Regions from separate parts of the Paenibacillus sp. JCM 9796 genome, predicted to be linked through region 4. Evidence: a T-box and tRNA genes for the amino acid it is inferred to sense, from the RefSeq annotation. Region 4 holds a T-box; the other regions hold tRNA genes.
The links. The T-box of region 4 lies ahead of ileS (isoleucine--tRNA ligase). A T-box ahead of a tRNA ligase gene usually reads a tRNA of that ligase, here a tRNA-Ile.
Positions count from the first base shown of each region.

Region 1 (4,213 bases), 1.2 Mb from region 4:
AAAAAAATTTGGCTACTAGCTTGACTTTCGACTTAGGCATATGTTAAATTAATTCTCGCCGCTTAAAAGGACTTATCTTTTAAGAAGGTGAGAAGCAAGCAGTGAAGAATTGGAAATAAAAAATGCTTGCATTGAGTTAGGTGAATGTGGTATATTATAAAAGTCGCCGCTAAACGAAGCGACAATAAATGACAAAGAAGAAATGGCGTGAGAACGCGGCTTTGTCGGACAATTGCCCTTTGAAAACTGAACATCGAGTGAGTGCCTTAAATAAGAGATAGCAATATCTCAGCTAGCTTCAACAATGAGCAAGTCAGCTTTCTACTTTAATGGAGAGTTTGATCCTGGCTCAGGACGAACGCTGGCGGCGTGCCTAATACATGCAAGTCGAGCGGACCATTCCTTCGGGGATGGTTAGCGGCGGACGGGTGAGTAACACGTAGGCAACCTGCCTGTAAGATCGGGATAACTACCGGAAACGGTAGCTAAGACCGGATAGCTGGTTTCTCCGCATGGGGGAATCATGAAACATGGGGCAACCTATGGCTTACGGATGGGCCTGCGGCGCATTAGCTAGTTGGTGGGGTAATGGCCCACCAAGGCGACGATGCGTAGCCGACCTGAGAGGGTGATCGGCCACACTGGGACTGAGACACGGCCCAGACTCCTACGGGAGGCAGCAGTAGGGAATCTTCCGCAATGGGCGCAAGCCTGACGGAGCAACGCCGCGTGAGTGATGAAGGTTTTCGGATCGTAAAGCTCTGTTGCCAAGGAAGAACGCCTCGGAGAGTAACTGCTCTGAGGGTGACGGTACTTGAGAAGAAAGCCCCGGCTAACTACGTGCCAGCAGCCGCGGTAATACGTAGGGGGCAAGCGTTGTCCGGAATTATTGGGCGTAAAGCGCGCGCAGGCGGTCTTTTAAGTTTGGTGTTTAAGCCCGGGGCTCAACCCCGGTTCGCACTGAAAACTGGGAGACTTGAGTGCAGGAGAGGAAAGCGGAATTCCACGTGTAGCGGTGAAATGCGTAGAGATGTGGAGGAACACCAGTGGCGAAGGCGGCTTTCTGGACTGTAACTGACGCTGAGGCGCGAAAGCGTGGGGAGCAAACAGGATTAGATACCCTGGTAGTCCACGCCGTAAACGATGAGTGCTAGGTGTTAGGGGTTTCGATACCCTTGGTGCCGAAGTAAACACAATAAGCACTCCGCCTGGGGAGTACGCTCGCAAGAGTGAAACTCAAAGGAATTGACGGGGACCCGCACAAGCAGTGGAGTATGTGGTTTAATTCGAAGCAACGCGAAGAACCTTACCAGGTCTTGACATCCCTCTGACCGGTACAGAGATGTACCTTCCCTTCGGGGCAGAGGAGACAGGTGGTGCATGGTTGTCGTCAGCTCGTGTCGTGAGATGTTGGGTTAAGTCCCGCAACGAGCGCAACCCTTGAACTTAGTTGCCAGCATTCAGTTGGGCACTCTAAGTTGACTGCCGGTGACAAACCGGAGGAAGGTGGGGATGACGTCAAATCATCATGCCCCTTATGACCTGGGCTACACACGTACTACAATGGCCGGTACAACGGGAGGCGAAGTCGCGAGATGGAGCGAATCCTTAGAAGCCGGTCTCAGTTCGGATTGCAGGCTGCAACTCGCCTGCATGAAGTCGGAATTGCTAGTAATCGCGGATCAGCATGCCGCGGTGAATACGTTCCCGGGTCTTGTACACACCGCCCGTCACACCACGAGAGTTTACAACACCCGAAGTCGGTGGGGTAACCGCAAGGAGCCAGCCGCCGAAGGTGGGGTAGATGATTGGGGTGAAGTCGTAACAAGGTAGCCGTATCGGAAGGTGCGGCTGGATCACCTCCTTTCTATGGAGTCCATGTCACCTGCAGGGTGGCGGACAAATCTACAGCAGCACCACTGCTGTATACAGAAGCACTCATTTCGATGTTTAGTTTTGAAAGGCGCAATAGCCTTTCTCGGTTAGTCCGCTAACCGATTCGTTTGGTGATGATGGCGGAAGGGAACCACGCGTACCCATCCCGAACACGAACGTTAAGCCTTCCAGCGTCGATGGTACTTGGACCGCAGGGTCCTGGGAGAGTAGAACGTCGCCAAGCGAATCCACCTTGTGTGGATGAATAAGGTCAACATGAGGGCCCTTAGCTCAGCTGGTTAGAGCGCACCCCTGATAAGGGTGAGGTCGGTGGTTCGAGTCCACTAGGGCCCACCATAAATTTCATAATGTTTGGGGCCATAGCTCAGCTGGGAGAGCGCCTGCCTTGCAAGCAGGAGGTCAGCGGTTCGATCCCGCTTGGCTCCACCAAAAACTACCTCTTGTCGAGCGATCGGCATTATGGTAAGATGACTTTCCTGCCGGTTGAACGGCAGCAAGAACTTGTTCCTTGAAAACTGGATAAACGAAACAAAGCAACAAATGCTGAATCAAAATCCGGTACGACTTCGGTCGTACAAGTGATAGCTGGATAAGCTATAAAGAGCACACGGAGGATGCCTAGGCACCAGGAGCCGAAGAAGGACGTGGCGAACAACGATAACGCCTCGGGGAGCCGTAAGCAGGCATTGATCCGGGGATGTCCGAATGGGGGAACCCGCGTGAGGTAATACTCACGTACCATGCAGTGAATACATAGCTGCATAGGAGGCATACGAGGGGAACTGAAACATCTAAGTACCCTCAGGAAAAGAAAACAAAAGTGATTCCGTCAGTAGCGGCGAGCGAAAGCGGATTAGCCCAAACCAAGGAGCTTGCTCCTTGGGGTTGTAGGACGCCGTCGTGGGTGCAGCAGGTTAGGCGAACAGGTCTGGAAAGGCCGGCCATAGAGGGTAAAAGCCCCGTAACCAAAAGTCTGCGAACACCCTAGGCGTATCCTGAGTAGGGCGGGACACGTGAAACCCCGTCTGAATCCGGCAGGACCATCTGCCAAGGCTAAATACTCCCTGGTGACCGATAGTGAAGCAGTACCGTGAGGGAAAGGTGAAAAGAACCGCGGGAGCGGAGTGAAAAAGAACCTGAAACCGTGTGCTTACAAGAAGTCAGAGCCCGTTCATGGGTGATGGCGTGCCTTTTGTAGAATGAACCGGCGAGTTACGTTTGCAAGCAAGGTTAAGGTGAGAAGCCGTAGCCGCAGCGAAAGCGAGTCTGAATAGGGCGAAATAGTTTGTAGGCGTAGACCCGAAACCGTGTGATCTACCCCTGTCCAGGGTGAAGGTGCGGTAACACGCACTGGAGGCCCGAACCCACGAATGTTGAAAAATTCGGGGATGAGGTGGGGGTAGCGGAGAAATTCCAATCGAACTCGGAGATAGCTGGTTCTCCCCGAAATAGCTTTAGGGCTAGCCTCGGGAGATGCGTCGTGGAGGTAAAGCACTGATTGGGTGCGGGGCCCGCCAAGGGTTACCAAGTCCAGTCAAACTCTGAATGCCACAGACGTTATCCCGGGAGTCAGACAGTGAGTGCTAAGATCCATTGTCAAGAGGGAAACAGCCCAGATCATCAGCTAAGGTCCCCAAGTGTGTGTTAAGTGGGAAAGGATGTGGAGTTGCACAGACAACCAGGATGTTGGCTTAGAAGCAGCCACCATTGAAAGAGTGCGTAATAGCTCACTGGTCGAGTGACTCTGCGCCGAAAATGTAACGGGGCTAAACACACCACCGAAGCTATGAGTCAGCATCGTGTTCACTGCGTCTTTGAGGTCATGTTTGGCCACGGGACATTCGCCAGATTCAACGACTAAAGTTGATGAAAGAATCTGGCTAAATGTCTCCAGGGGCTAAACATCCTACTTCGAAGCTGGAGTGAACACGATGCGGGCAGTAGGGGAGCGTTGTATGCGGGTAGAAGCTGGATCGTGAGGACTGGTGGACTGCATACAAGTGAGAATGCCGGTATGAGTAACGAAAAGATCAGTGAGAATCTGATCCGCCGTAAGCCTAAGGGTTCCTGAGGAAGGTTCGTCCGCTCAGGGTAAGTCGGGACCTAAGGCGAGGCCGAAAGGCGTAGTCGAAGGACAACAGGTTGAAATTCCTGTACCACCGTGAACCGTTATGAGCAATGGGGTGACGCAGAAGGATAGTGACGCGAGCTGATGGATGCTCGTCCAAGCAGTGAGGCTGGTGTGCAGGCAAATCCGCACACCGTAAGGCTGGGCTGTGATGGGGAGGGAAATTTAAGTACCGAAGGTCATGAGTTC
Region 1 covers NZ_AP043723.1:3,640,432-3,644,644, forward strand. The annotation lists rRNA gene ACZ439_RS17570 (16S ribosomal RNA) at 327-1,867, shown strand; rRNA gene rrf (5S ribosomal RNA) at 2,003-2,119, shown strand; tRNA gene ACZ439_RS17580 (tRNA-Ile) at 2,156-2,232, shown strand; tRNA gene ACZ439_RS17585 (tRNA-Ala) at 2,250-2,325, shown strand; rRNA gene ACZ439_RS17590 (23S ribosomal RNA) at 2,484-4,213, shown strand, end outside.
Region 1: it has a tRNA-Ile gene. The T-box ahead of ileS (isoleucine--tRNA ligase) is inferred to sense a tRNA for this amino acid. The anticodon was not compared.

Region 2 (4,213 bases), 2.3 Mb from region 4:
ACGGCTATGTATTTGTCGCGACTCGTACGTCCCTTCGGCATTAAAGTGACTCGAATCGCCCACGGACTTCCGGTTGGAGGAGATTTGGAATACGCTGACGAGGTTACGCTAACCAAAGCGCTCGAAGGTCGCAGGGAGCTTTAATTGAATCGTGTTTCAGAAAAGTCTTACGGTTTGCTAGCGGCAGGTTCGGTCTGCTGCGCGGCAACGGTAAGGCTTTTTTTGTTGTTTCTCCTGCGCCATCGAAATTTCCGCACTTTTCGGCTTGCGGAACCCTGCGCGTACTTCGAAACGTTGGGGGGTGCACGGCGCAGGATGATCCGGCTAATTTGTTTCGGACGGTTTTCTTGGTTCTAAGCCGCTGGTTTGTTCGATATGTATGTACTATAGGACAAACTGTGAGGGGGCTGGCGGCGTGCTGAAATGGAGCAGGCGGGGTGGATTTAGCTGGTGGGGGAACGGAAAGAGAAAAGAGGAGCAGGCGGCGCTTTTTGAGGAGCGTGTGCAGCTTGTCGAGGAAATACGCCGTGCTCATATGGAATGGGAGGTTGCAGAACGGCGCTTTCACTATGCGGTTGAGAAGGAGCAGATCGATTATGCCATCTATGCGCTGGAAGCTGCAGAGAAGCGATTCGAGATGCTGATCAAGCAGGCGAAAAACATTCATATTTCGGCGGCCGAAGTATGCGCCAGCCGCGTGAGGGAGGGGTCGTCGTGAAGGCTTATTTGTTGTGGGGGCTGATGATCGGTTCGGGCGGCTTGCTGGCCCTGCTGCTGCTTCGTAACCGGTTTGCCATTCAATGGCTGGGGGCCTTATCTTTACATGTTGTGTTTGCGGCTGTTTTGTTGTATATTATGAATCTGTTTACCCCTTATACACACTTCGAACTTCCGTTAAATGCGGTGACAGTGGGGATCGTGAGCATTCTGGGAATCCCGGGCTTGGCGGTTTTAACAGCCTTGAAACTTTGGGTCATCGTATAATCGCAAGCAGCACAAATCAAAAGTTTTAAAAAAAGCTTGCAATAATGTTGTGAAATGTGATATATTAATAAAGTCGCCGCTAAACGAAGCGACAATAAACGACAAAGAAGAAATGGCGTAACGACGCGGCTTTGTCGGACAATTGCCCTTTGAAAACTGAACATCGAGTGAGTGCTTTAAATAAGAGATAGCAATATCTCAGCTAGCTTCAACAATGAGCAAGTCAGCTTTCTACATTAATGGAGAGTTTGATCCTGGCTCAGGACGAACGCTGGCGGCGTGCCTAATACATGCAAGTCGAGCGCTTGGGGTGTTCCCTTACGGGAAACCCCCTGGAGCGGCGGACGGGTGAGTAACACGTAGGCAACCTGCCTGTAAGATCGGGATAACTACCGGAAACGGTAGCTAAGACCGGATAGCTGGTTTCACCGCATGGGGGAATCATGAAACATGGGGCAACCTGTGGCTTACGGATGGGCCTGCGGCGCATTAGCTAGTTGGTGGGGTAACGGCCCACCAAGGCGACGATGCGTAGCCGACCTGAGAGGGTGATCGGCCACACTGGGACTGAGACACGGCCCAGACTCCTACGGGAGGCAGCAGTAGGGAATCTTCCGCAATGGGCGCAAGCCTGACGGAGCAACGCCGCGTGAGTGATGAAGGTTTTCGGATCGTAAAGCTCTGTTGCCAAGGAAGAACGCCTCGGAGAGTAACTGCTCTGAGGGTGACGGTACTTGAGAAGAAAGCCCCGGCTAACTACGTGCCAGCAGCCGCGGTAATACGTAGGGGGCAAGCGTTGTCCGGAATTATTGGGCGTAAAGCGCGCGCAGGCGGTCTTTTAAGTTTGGTGTTTAAGCCCGGGGCTCAACCCCGGTTCGCACTGAAAACTGGGAGACTTGAGTGCAGGAGAGGAAAGCGGAATTCCACGTGTAGCGGTGAAATGCGTAGAGATGTGGAGGAACACCAGTGGCGAAGGCGGCTTTCTGGACTGTAACTGACGCTGAGGCGCGAAAGCGTGGGGAGCAAACAGGATTAGATACCCTGGTAGTCCACGCCGTAAACGATGAGTGCTAGGTGTTAGGGGTTTCGATACCCTTGGTGCCGAAGTAAACACAATAAGCACTCCGCCTGGGGAGTACGCTCGCAAGAGTGAAACTCAAAGGAATTGACGGGGACCCGCACAAGCAGTGGAGTATGTGGTTTAATTCGAAGCAACGCGAAGAACCTTACCAGGTCTTGACATCCCTCTGACCGGTACAGAGATGTACCTTCCCTTCGGGGCAGAGGAGACAGGTGGTGCATGGTTGTCGTCAGCTCGTGTCGTGAGATGTTGGGTTAAGTCCCGCAACGAGCGCAACCCTTGAACTTAGTTGCCAGCATTCAGTTGGGCACTCTAAGTTGACTGCCGGTGACAAACCGGAGGAAGGTGGGGATGACGTCAAATCATCATGCCCCTTATGACCTGGGCTACACACGTACTACAATGGCCGGTACAACGGGAAGCGAAGTCGCGAGATGGAGCGAATCCTTAGAAGCCGGTCTCAGTTCGGATTGCAGGCTGCAACTCGCCTGCATGAAGTCGGAATTGCTAGTAATCGCGGATCAGCATGCCGCGGTGAATACGTTCCCGGGTCTTGTACACACCGCCCGTCACACCACGAGAGTTTACAACACCCGAAGTCGGTGGGGTAACCGCAAGGAGCCAGCCGCCGAAGGTGGGGTAGATGATTGGGGTGAAGTCGTAACAAGGTAGCCGTATCGGAAGGTGCGGCTGGATCACCTCCTTTCTATGGAGTCCATGATGACTGTAGGTCATCGGACAAATCTGCAGCAGCACCACTGCTGTATACAGAAGCACTCACTTCGATGTTTAGTTTTGAAAGGCGCAATAGCCTTTCTCGGTTAGCCCGCTAACCGATTCGTTTGGTGATGATGGCGGAAGGGAACCACGCGTACCCATCCCGAACACGAACGTTAAGCCTTCCAGCGTCGATGGTACTTGGACCGCAGGGTCCTGGGAGAGTAGAACGTCGCCAAGCGAATCCACCTTGTGTGGATGAATAAGGTCAACATGAGGGCCCTTAGCTCAGCTGGTTAGAGCGCACCCCTGATAAGGGTGAGGTCGGTGGTTCGAGTCCACTAGGGCCCACCATAAATTTCATAATGTTTGGGGCCATAGCTCAGCTGGGAGAGCGCCTGCCTTGCAAGCAGGAGGTCAGCGGTTCGATCCCGCTTGGCTCCACCAAAAACTACCTCTTGTCGAGCGATCGGCATTATGGTAAGATGACTTTCCTGCCGGTTGAACGGCAGCAAGAACTTGTTCCTTGAAAACTGGATAAACGAAACAAAGCAACAAATGCTGAATCAAAATCCGGTGCGACTTCGGTCGTACAAGTGATAGCTGGATAAGCTATAAAGAGCACACGGAGGATGCCTAGGCACCAGGAGCCGAAGAAGGACGTGGCGAACAACGATAACGCCTCGGGGAGCCGTAAGCAGGCATTGATCCGGGGATGTCCGAATGGGGGAACCCGCGTGAGGTAATACTCACGTACCATGCAGTGAATACATAGCTGCATAGGAGGCATACGAGGGGAACTGAAACATCTAAGTACCCTCAGGAAAAGAAAACAAAAGTGATTCCGTCAGTAGCGGCGAGCGAAAGCGGATTAGCCCAAACCAAGGAGCTTGCTCCTTGGGGTTGTAGGACGCCGTCATGGGTGCAGCAGGTTAGGCGAACAGGTCTGGAAAGGCCGGCCATAGAGGGTAAAAGCCCCGTAACCAAAAGTCTGCGAACACCCTAGGCGTATCCTGAGTAGGGCGGGACACGTGAAACCCCGTCTGAATCCGGCAGGACCATCTGCCAAGGCTAAATACTCCCTGGTGACCGATAGTGAAGCAGTACCGTGAGGGAAAGGTGAAAAGAACCGCGGGAGCGGAGTGAAAAAGAACCTGAAACCGTGTGCTTACAAGAAGTCAGAGCCCTATGTTGCGAACTTGTTCGTCAACAGGGTGATGGCGTGCCTTTTGTAGAATGAACCGGCGAGTTACGTTTGCAAGCAAGGTTAAGGTGAGAAGCCGTAGCCGCAGCGAAAGCGAGTCTGAATAGGGCGAAATAGTTTGTAGGCGTAGACCCGAAACCGTGTGATCTACCCCTGTCCAGGGTGAAGGTGCGGTAACACGCACTGGAGGCCCGAACCCACGAATGTTGAAAAATTCGGGGATGAGG
Region 2 covers NZ_AP043723.1:2,528,524-2,532,736, reverse strand. The annotation lists gene recR (recombination mediator RecR) at 1-144, shown strand, start outside; gene ACZ439_RS12195 (DUF2508 family protein) at 416-718, shown strand; gene ACZ439_RS12190 (pro-sigmaK processing inhibitor BofA family protein) at 715-984, shown strand; rRNA gene ACZ439_RS12185 (16S ribosomal RNA) at 1,221-2,771, shown strand; rRNA gene rrf (5S ribosomal RNA) at 2,907-3,023, shown strand; tRNA gene ACZ439_RS12175 (tRNA-Ile) at 3,060-3,136, shown strand; tRNA gene ACZ439_RS12170 (tRNA-Ala) at 3,154-3,229, shown strand; rRNA gene ACZ439_RS12165 (23S ribosomal RNA) at 3,388-4,213, shown strand, end outside.
Region 2: it has a tRNA-Ile gene. The T-box ahead of ileS (isoleucine--tRNA ligase) is inferred to sense a tRNA for this amino acid. The anticodon was not compared.

Region 3 (4,213 bases), 2.0 Mb from region 4:
GTGTTCCCTTACGGGAAACCCCCTGGAGCGGCGGACGGGTGAGTAACACGTAGGCAACCTGCCTGTAAGATCGGGATAACTACCGGAAACGGTAGCTAAGACCGGATAGCTGGTTTCTCCGCATGGGGGAATCATGAAACACGGGGCAACCTGTGGCTTATGGATGGGCCTGCGGCGCATTAGCTAGTTGGTGGGGTAACGGCCCACCAAGGCGACGATGCGTAGCCGACCTGAGAGGGTGATCGGCCACACTGGGACTGAGACACGGCCCAGACTCCTACGGGAGGCAGCAGTAGGGAATCTTCCGCAATGGGCGCAAGCCTGACGGAGCAACGCCGCGTGAGTGATGAAGGTTTTCGGATCGTAAAGCTCTGTTGCCAAGGAAGAACGCCTCGGAGAGTAACTGCTCTGAGGGTGACGGTACTTGAGAAGAAAGCCCCGGCTAACTACGTGCCAGCAGCCGCGGTAATACGTAGGGGGCAAGCGTTGTCCGGAATTATTGGGCGTAAAGCGCGCGCAGGCGGTCTTTTAAGTTTGGTGTTTAAGCCCGGGGCTCAACCCCGGTTCGCACTGAAAACTGGGAGACTTGAGTGCAGGAGAGGAAAGCGGAATTCCACGTGTAGCGGTGAAATGCGTAGAGATGTGGAGGAACACCAGTGGCGAAGGCGGCTTTCTGGACTGTAACTGACGCTGAGGCGCGAAAGCGTGGGGAGCAAACAGGATTAGATACCCTGGTAGTCCACGCCGTAAACGATGAGTGCTAGGTGTTAGGGGTTTCGATACCCTTGGTGCCGAAGTAAACACAATAAGCACTCCGCCTGGGGAGTACGCTCGCAAGAGTGAAACTCAAAGGAATTGACGGGGACCCGCACAAGCAGTGGAGTATGTGGTTTAATTCGAAGCAACGCGAAGAACCTTACCAGGTCTTGACATCCCTCTGACCGGTACAGAGATGTACCTTCCCTTCGGGGCAGAGGAGACAGGTGGTGCATGGTTGTCGTCAGCTCGTGTCGTGAGATGTTGGGTTAAGTCCCGCAACGAGCGCAACCCTTGAACTTAGTTGCCAGCATTCAGTTGGGCACTCTAAGTTGACTGCCGGTGACAAACCGGAGGAAGGTGGGGATGACGTCAAATCATCATGCCCCTTATGACCTGGGCTACACACGTACTACAATGGCCGGTACAACGGGAAGCGAAGTCGCGAGATGGAGCGAATCCTTAGAAGCCGGTCTCAGTTCGGATTGCAGGCTGCAACTCGCCTGCATGAAGTCGGAATTGCTAGTAATCGCGGATCAGCATGCCGCGGTGAATACGTTCCCGGGTCTTGTACACACCGCCCGTCACACCACGAGAGTTTACAACACCCGAAGTCGGTGGGGTAACCGCAAGGAGCCAGCCGCCGAAGGTGGGGTAGATGATTGGGGTGAAGTCGTAACAAGGTAGCCGTATCGGAAGGTGCGGCTGGATCACCTCCTTTCTATGGAGTCCGTGCCACCTGCAGGGTGGCGGACAAATCTACAGCAGCACCACTGCTGTAACAGAAGCACTCACTTCGATGTTCAGTTTTGAAAGGCGCAATAGCCTTTCCTGGTTAGCCCGCTAACCGATTCGTTTGGTGATGATGGCGGAAGGGAACCACGCGTACCCATCCCGAACACGAACGTTAAGCCTTCCAGCGTCGATGGTACTTGGACCGCAGGGTCCTGGGAGAGTAGAACGTCGCCAAGCAAGCCCACCACGGGTGGGCTTTTCTTATGAAACAAAATAGTTACTGAAAGCAAGACCTCGAGGGCCCTTAGCTCAGCTGGTTAGAGCGCACCCCTGATAAGGGTGAGGTCGGTGGTTCGAGTCCACTAGGGCCCACCAATAACTTCATACGTATGGGGCCATAGCTCAGCTGGGAGAGCGCCTGCCTTGCAAGCAGGAGGTCAGCGGTTCGATCCCGCTTGGCTCCACCAAATCTTACCTCTTGAAATAAGTAAGAGAGTATGATATGATTTTTTTCGTCGCTGATTTGATAGTGCGACAAAATTAGTCGATTTGTTCCTTGAAAACTGGATAAACGAAACAAAGCAACAAATGCTGAATCAAAATCCGGTATGACTTCGGTCGTACAAGTGATAGCTGGATAAGCTATAAAGAGCACACGGAGGATGCCTAGGCACCAGGAGCCGAAGAAGGACGTGGCGAACAACGATAACGCCTCGGGGAGCCGTAAGCAGGCATTGATCCGGGGATGTCCGAATGGGGGAACCCGCGTGAGGTAATACTCACGTACCATGCAGTGAATACATAGCTGCATAGGAGGCATACGAGGGGAACTGAAACATCTAAGTACCCTCAGGAAAAGAAAACAAAAGTGATTCCGTCAGTAGCGGCGAGCGAAAGCGGATTAGCCCAAACCAAGGAGCTTGCTCCTTGGGGTTGTAGGACGCCGTCATGGGTGCAGCAGGTTAGGCGAACAGGTCTGGAAAGGCCGGCCATAGAGGGTAAAAGCCCCGTAACCAAAAGTCTGCGAACACCCTAGGCGTATCCTGAGTAGGGCGGGACACGTGAAACCCCGTCTGAATCCGGCAGGACCATCTGCCAAGGCTAAATACTCCCTGGTGACCGATAGTGAAGCAGTACCGTGAGGGAAAGGTGAAAAGAACCGCGGGAGCGGAGTGAAAAAGAACCTGAAACCGTGTGCTTACAAGAAGTCAGAGCCCGTTAACGGGTGATGGCGTGCCTTTTGTAGAATGAACCGGCGAGTTACGTTTGCAAGCAAGGTTAAGGTGAGAAGCCGTAGCCGCAGCGAAAGCGAGTCTGAATAGGGCGAAATAGTTTGTAGGCGTAGACCCGAAACCGTGTGATCTACCCCTGTCCAGGGTGAAGGTGCGGTAACACGCACTGGAGGCCCGAACCCACGAATGTTGAAAAATTCGGGGATGAGGTGGGGGTAGCGGAGAAATTCCAATCGAACTCGGAGATAGCTGGTTCTCCCCGAAATAGCTTTAGGGCTAGCCTCGGGAGATGCGTCGTGGAGGTAAAGCACTGATTGGGTGCGGGGCCCGCCAAGGGTTACCAAGTCCAGTCAAACTCTGAATGCCACAGACGTTATCCCGGGAGTCAGACAGTGAGTGCTAAGATCCATTGTCAAGAGGGAAACAGCCCAGATCATCAGCTAAGGTCCCCAAGTGTGTGTTAAGTGGGAAAGGATGTGGAGTTGCACAGACAACCAGGATGTTGGCTTAGAAGCAGCCACCATTGAAAGAGTGCGTAATAGCTCACTGGTCGAGTGACTCTGCGCCGAAAATGTAACGGGGCTAAACACACCACCGAAGCTATGACGAGCGCAAGTGATTGCGCTGGGGTAGGGGAGCGTTGTATGCGGGTAGAAGCTGGATCGTGAGGACTGGTGGACTGCATACAAGTGAGAATGCCGGTATGAGTAACGAAAAGATCAGTGAGAATCTGATCCGCCGTAAGCCTAAGGGTTCCTGAGGAAGGTTCGTCCGCTCAGGGTAAGTCGGGACCTAAGGCGAGGCCGAAAGGCGTAGTCGAAGGACAACAGGTTGAAATTCCTGTACCACCGTGAACCGTTATGAGCGATGGGGTGACGCAGAAGGATAGTGACGCGAGCTGATGGATGCTCGTCCAAGCAGTGAGGCTGGTGTGTAGGCAAATCCGCACACCGTAAGGCTGGGCTGTGATGGGGAGGGAAATTTAAGTACCGAAGGTCATGAGTTCAGGCTGCCAAGAAAAGCCTCTAGCCAGGGAGAAGGTGCCCGTACCGCAAACCGACACAGGTAGGCGAGCAGAGCATGCTAAGGCGCTCGGAAGAACTCTCGTTAAGGAACTCGGCAAAATGACCCCGTAACTTCGGGAGAAGGGGTGCCTCGGTAGGGTGAATAGCCCGAGGGGGCCGCAGTGAAAAGGCCCAAGCGACTGTTTAGCAAAAACACAGGTCTGTGCGAAGCCGCAAGGCGAAGTATACGGGCTGACGCCTGCCCGGTGCTGGAAGGTTAAGGGGAGCGGTTAGGGGCAACCCGAAGCTGTGAACCGAAGCCCCAGTAAACGGCGGCCGTAACTATAACGGTCCTAAGGTAGCGAAATTCCTTGTCAGGTAAATTCTGACCCGCACGAATGGCGTAACGACTTGGGCGCTGTCTCGACGAGAGATCCGGTGAAATTTTAATACCTGTGAAGATGCAGGTTACCCGCGACAAGACGG
Region 3 covers NZ_AP043723.1:2,804,292-2,808,504, forward strand. The annotation lists rRNA gene ACZ439_RS13520 (16S ribosomal RNA) at 1-1,477, shown strand, start outside; rRNA gene rrf (5S ribosomal RNA) at 1,612-1,728, shown strand; tRNA gene ACZ439_RS13530 (tRNA-Ile) at 1,790-1,866, shown strand; tRNA gene ACZ439_RS13535 (tRNA-Ala) at 1,883-1,958, shown strand; rRNA gene ACZ439_RS13540 (23S ribosomal RNA) at 2,127-4,213, shown strand, end outside.
Region 3: it has a tRNA-Ile gene. The T-box ahead of ileS (isoleucine--tRNA ligase) is inferred to sense a tRNA for this amino acid. The anticodon was not compared.

Region 4 (4,213 bases):
GTTTCGCCGCTTCATCCCGCCGATCGGAGGCATGATCGACATTTCGCCGATCGTCGCCTTAATTGCGCTACGTTTTATCGGCATGGGATTGGCCGTCGTCATCGGCTACATCATCCCTTAATTGAAGGTGATTTCAACTGACGCAGGATAACATTTACGCTCACTTTCACCCGGATGAGCATCGTTTCGTCGATCAAGCCGCCGAATGGGTGGCCAGGGCCGAGCAGCATGAAGTGAAACGGACCGATTTTTTAGACCCAAGACAAGCGTTCATCTTAACGAGTCTCGTGAATCGAAGCGCAGACGTGCAGGTTCGCTTCGAGGGAGGTCACCCGAACGCCGAGCGGAAGCGGGCGATTGTCGCCCCGGATTACCGCGTACTGGATGATGAAGAGATGGGCATCCGGCTAATCGAAGTGTCTTCCACAGACGACAGCCTGGGCGATTTGGACCATGGCGACTATATGGGCGCAATACTCGGTTTGGGCATTAAACGGGATAAAGTCGGCGACATCTATGTGCTGCCGACCGGATGCCACTTTCTTGCCGCCGCAGAGATCGCCGATTATATCGTGCTTCACTTGAACCAGGTGCATCGTGTGCACGTGCATACGGGCACGCTGCCACTGGACAAGCTGCAGGCCACGGAAACGAAGCTCGACGACATGAACTTGACCGTCGCTTCCCTCCGCTTGGACGGGATTGTCAGCGACGTGTACCGGCTCAGCCGCGCGAAGGTGCTTGTTCCGATCAAAGCGGGCCGCTGCAAAGTGAATTGGAAGCAGGAAGAGGATCCGAGCAAGCCGCTGAAGCAGGGTGACGTCGTGTCGCTGAAGGGGTTCGGCAGGTTCAAAGTGTTGGAAGTCGAAGGGCTGACCAAAAAAGGCAGGTATCGCATTCGAATCGGCAAATATGCATAAATTGCCGATTTTTTTGATTTATGCAGGCAGGAAAAATCTAAGTATTGTCGAAATATACCAATACGCATGGATGTCGAACATCATCGGCGCACGTTGCTCAAATATGCAGGAGGTGCAAGAATGGCTTTAACACCGCTCGATATACATAATAAGGAATTTAGTCGTTCGTTCCGAGGATATGACGAGGATCAGGTCAATGAATTTTTGGATCAGGTTATTAAAGACTACGAGGCGTTAATTCGTGAAAATAAAGAGATGCAAAATCAATTGATTACGATTCAAGAGCGGCTGGATCACTTTGCAAACATTGAGGAAACGCTGAGCAAGACGATCATCGTCGCTCAGGAAGCTGCGGATGAGGTAAAAACGAACGCGAAGAAAGAAGCACAGCTCATCATCAAGGAAGCGGAGAAAAACGCCGATCGGATTATTAACGAATCGCTTTCGAAGGCGCGCAAAATCTCGGTTGAGATCGAGGAGCTGAAGAAACAGGCATCGATCTACCGTACCCGTTTCCGGACGTTAATCGAAGCGCAGCTCGAACTGCTCAGCAAGGAAGATTGGAACTCGCTTGAGCGCACGGAAGTGGAGCAGCCGTAAACCGGACAGCCCGGATATTCATACAAGCCGTGTCAGTTGACGATGCGCGCAATTTTCGATATACTCCTGTTAAGTTACCATATGTGAAAGCGAAGACTGGGACGAGTACTTGGCGTACGGCTGAAGCAAGCGATTCGGGGGTTGGTGCGAGCCCGGACTTCGGCGGCTTAGGAATATCACCCAGGAGCGTCTCTTGAACCGATGCGTAAGTAAAGAGCAACGGATGATCCCGTTATCGATCATGGAGCGAAGATTATAAGCCAATTGATTCATCCGGTCGGGCGTCAGCCGCGGATGGGGTTGGCTATTGTCTTAATCAGGGTGGTACCGCGAGACTTCTCGTCCCTATGGGATGCGAGGTCTTTTTTTTGTTTGGTTTGAATCAAGTCAGGAGCGTGGGTAAATATGTCAAACGTAGATTATGGAAAAACGTTAAACCTGCTGCAAACCGAGTTTCCGATGCGCGGGAACTTGCCGCAGGCCGAACCGAAAATGCAGCAGCACTGGGAAGAGATTGACATCTACCGTCTCGTGCAAGAAAGCCGCAAAGGCAAGCCGAAATTTATACTGCATGACGGTCCTCCGTATGCAAACGGGGATATTCATATCGGCCATGCGCTGAACAAAGTATTGAAAGATATTATCGTCCGCTTCAAAACGATGCAGGGCTACGACGCCCCGTACGTGCCGGGCTGGGACACGCACGGCTTGCCGATCGAGCAGGCCATCGCCAACGGCGGCAAGGTCGACCGTAAAAAAATGAGCGTTCCGGAATTCCGCGATTACTGTAAAGCCTACGCCCTCGAGTGGGTCGAGAAACAAAAGAAACAGTTCAAGCGGCTAGGTATCCGCGGCGATTGGGAGAACCCGTACGTAACCCTGCAGCCAAAATACGAAGCCCAGCAAATCCGCGTGTTCGGCGGCATGGTGAACAAAGGTTACATCTACAAAGGGCTGAAGCCGGTCTATTGGTCTCCGTCCTCGGAGAGCGCGCTGGCCGAAGCGGAAATCGAATATAAAGACAAAACTTCAACCTCGATCTATGTGGCGTTTCAAGTGAAAGACGGAAAAGGCAAGCTGCCCGAGGATGCCGCGATCGTCATCTGGACGACGACGCCTTGGACGCTTCCTGCCAACCTCGGGATCAGTCTGCATCCGGAATTTGACTACGTGCTGGTAGAGGCGGCCGGCCGCAAGTTTGTGCTTGCGCAAGGGCTGCTCGAAGCGGCGGCGAAGGAAATCGGCTGGACAGACGTGAAGGTGCTGTCTGCCTACAAAGGCGCCGAGCTGGAGCATGTGCTCTGCCAGCATCCGTTCTACGACCGCACGTCCCTCGTGATGGTCGGCGAGCATGTCACGCTGGAAGCGGGTACGGGCTGCGTTCATACCGCGCCGGGTCACGGGGAAGATGACTTTGTCATCGGGCAACGTTATAACATCGGCGTGTTGTGTCCGGTGGACGATCAGGGGCATTTTACGGCGGAAGCGCCGGGCTTTGAAGGCATGTTCTACGATAAGGGAAACAAGGTGATCACGGAGATGCTGCAAGCTTCCGGCCACCTGCTGCATATGAACACGATCCAGCATCAATACCCGCATGACTGGCGGACGAAGAAGCCCGTTATCTTCCGTGCGACCGAGCAATGGTTCGCTTCCGTCGATAAATTCCGTCAAGCGATGCTGGACGAAATCAAACGCATCGACTGGACGCCGGAGTGGGGCGAGACCCGTCTGCACAACATGATCGCCGAGCGCGGCGACTGGTGTATTTCCCGGCAACGGGCATGGGGCGTTCCGATTCCGATCTTCTATTGCCGCAGCTGCAACGAGCCGCTCGTGAATGAGTCGACGATCGAGCATGTTGCGGGCATCTTCGAGCAGGAGGGCTCGAATGCATGGTTCTTGAAGGATGAGAAAGAGCTGCTGCCGGCAGGTACCGTGTGCCCGTCCTGCGGACACGACCATTTCCGCAAAGAAACGGATATTATGGACGTATGGTTCGATTCCGGCTCCAGCCATGTAGCGGTATTGGAGACGCGCGAGGAACTGCAATGGCCGGCTGACTTGTATTTGGAAGGATCGGACCAATATCGCGGCTGGTTCAACTCCTCGTTGATCACGGGTGTTGCGGTGAAGGGGCAAGCGCCTTACAAAGGTATCCTGTCCCACGGCTTCACGCTGGACGGCGAAGGACGGAAAATGTCCAAGTCACTCGGCAATACGATCGATCCGAAGCAAGTGGCAGACAAGCTGGGCGCTGAAATTTTGCGTCTGTGGGTGTCCTCAACCGACTTTCAGGCGGATCAACGCATCTCGGATAACATCTTGACCCAAACGTCCGAGGGTTACCGGAAGATCCGCAACACGCTGCGCTTCCTGCTCGGCAACCTGTCGGATTTCGACCCGGCTCGCGATCGCGTCGACGTGTCTGCCCTGAACGAGCTTGACCGATTCGCCATGATTCGTCTGCACCGGATGGCCGACAAAGTAATTAAAGCTTACGACAAGTATGAGTTCCATGTCGTTTATCAAGCGGTGCATCATTATTGCGCCGTCGAAATGAGCGCGTTCTACCTGGATATTCTGAAAGATCGGCTGTACGCCAGCGCGGCGGCGGATCCGGAGCGAAAAGCGGCACAAACCGTATTGTACGACACGCTAACGGTTATAACTAAACTGATCGCGCCGATCCT
Region 4 covers NZ_AP043723.1:4,839,058-4,843,270, forward strand. The annotation lists gene ACZ439_RS23225 (YggT family protein) at 1-121, shown strand, start outside; gene ACZ439_RS23230 (YlmH family RNA-binding protein) at 138-920, shown strand; gene ACZ439_RS23235 (DivIVA domain-containing protein) at 1,041-1,520, shown strand; T-box leader at 1,604-1,870, shown strand; gene ileS (isoleucine--tRNA ligase) at 1,926-4,213, shown strand, end outside.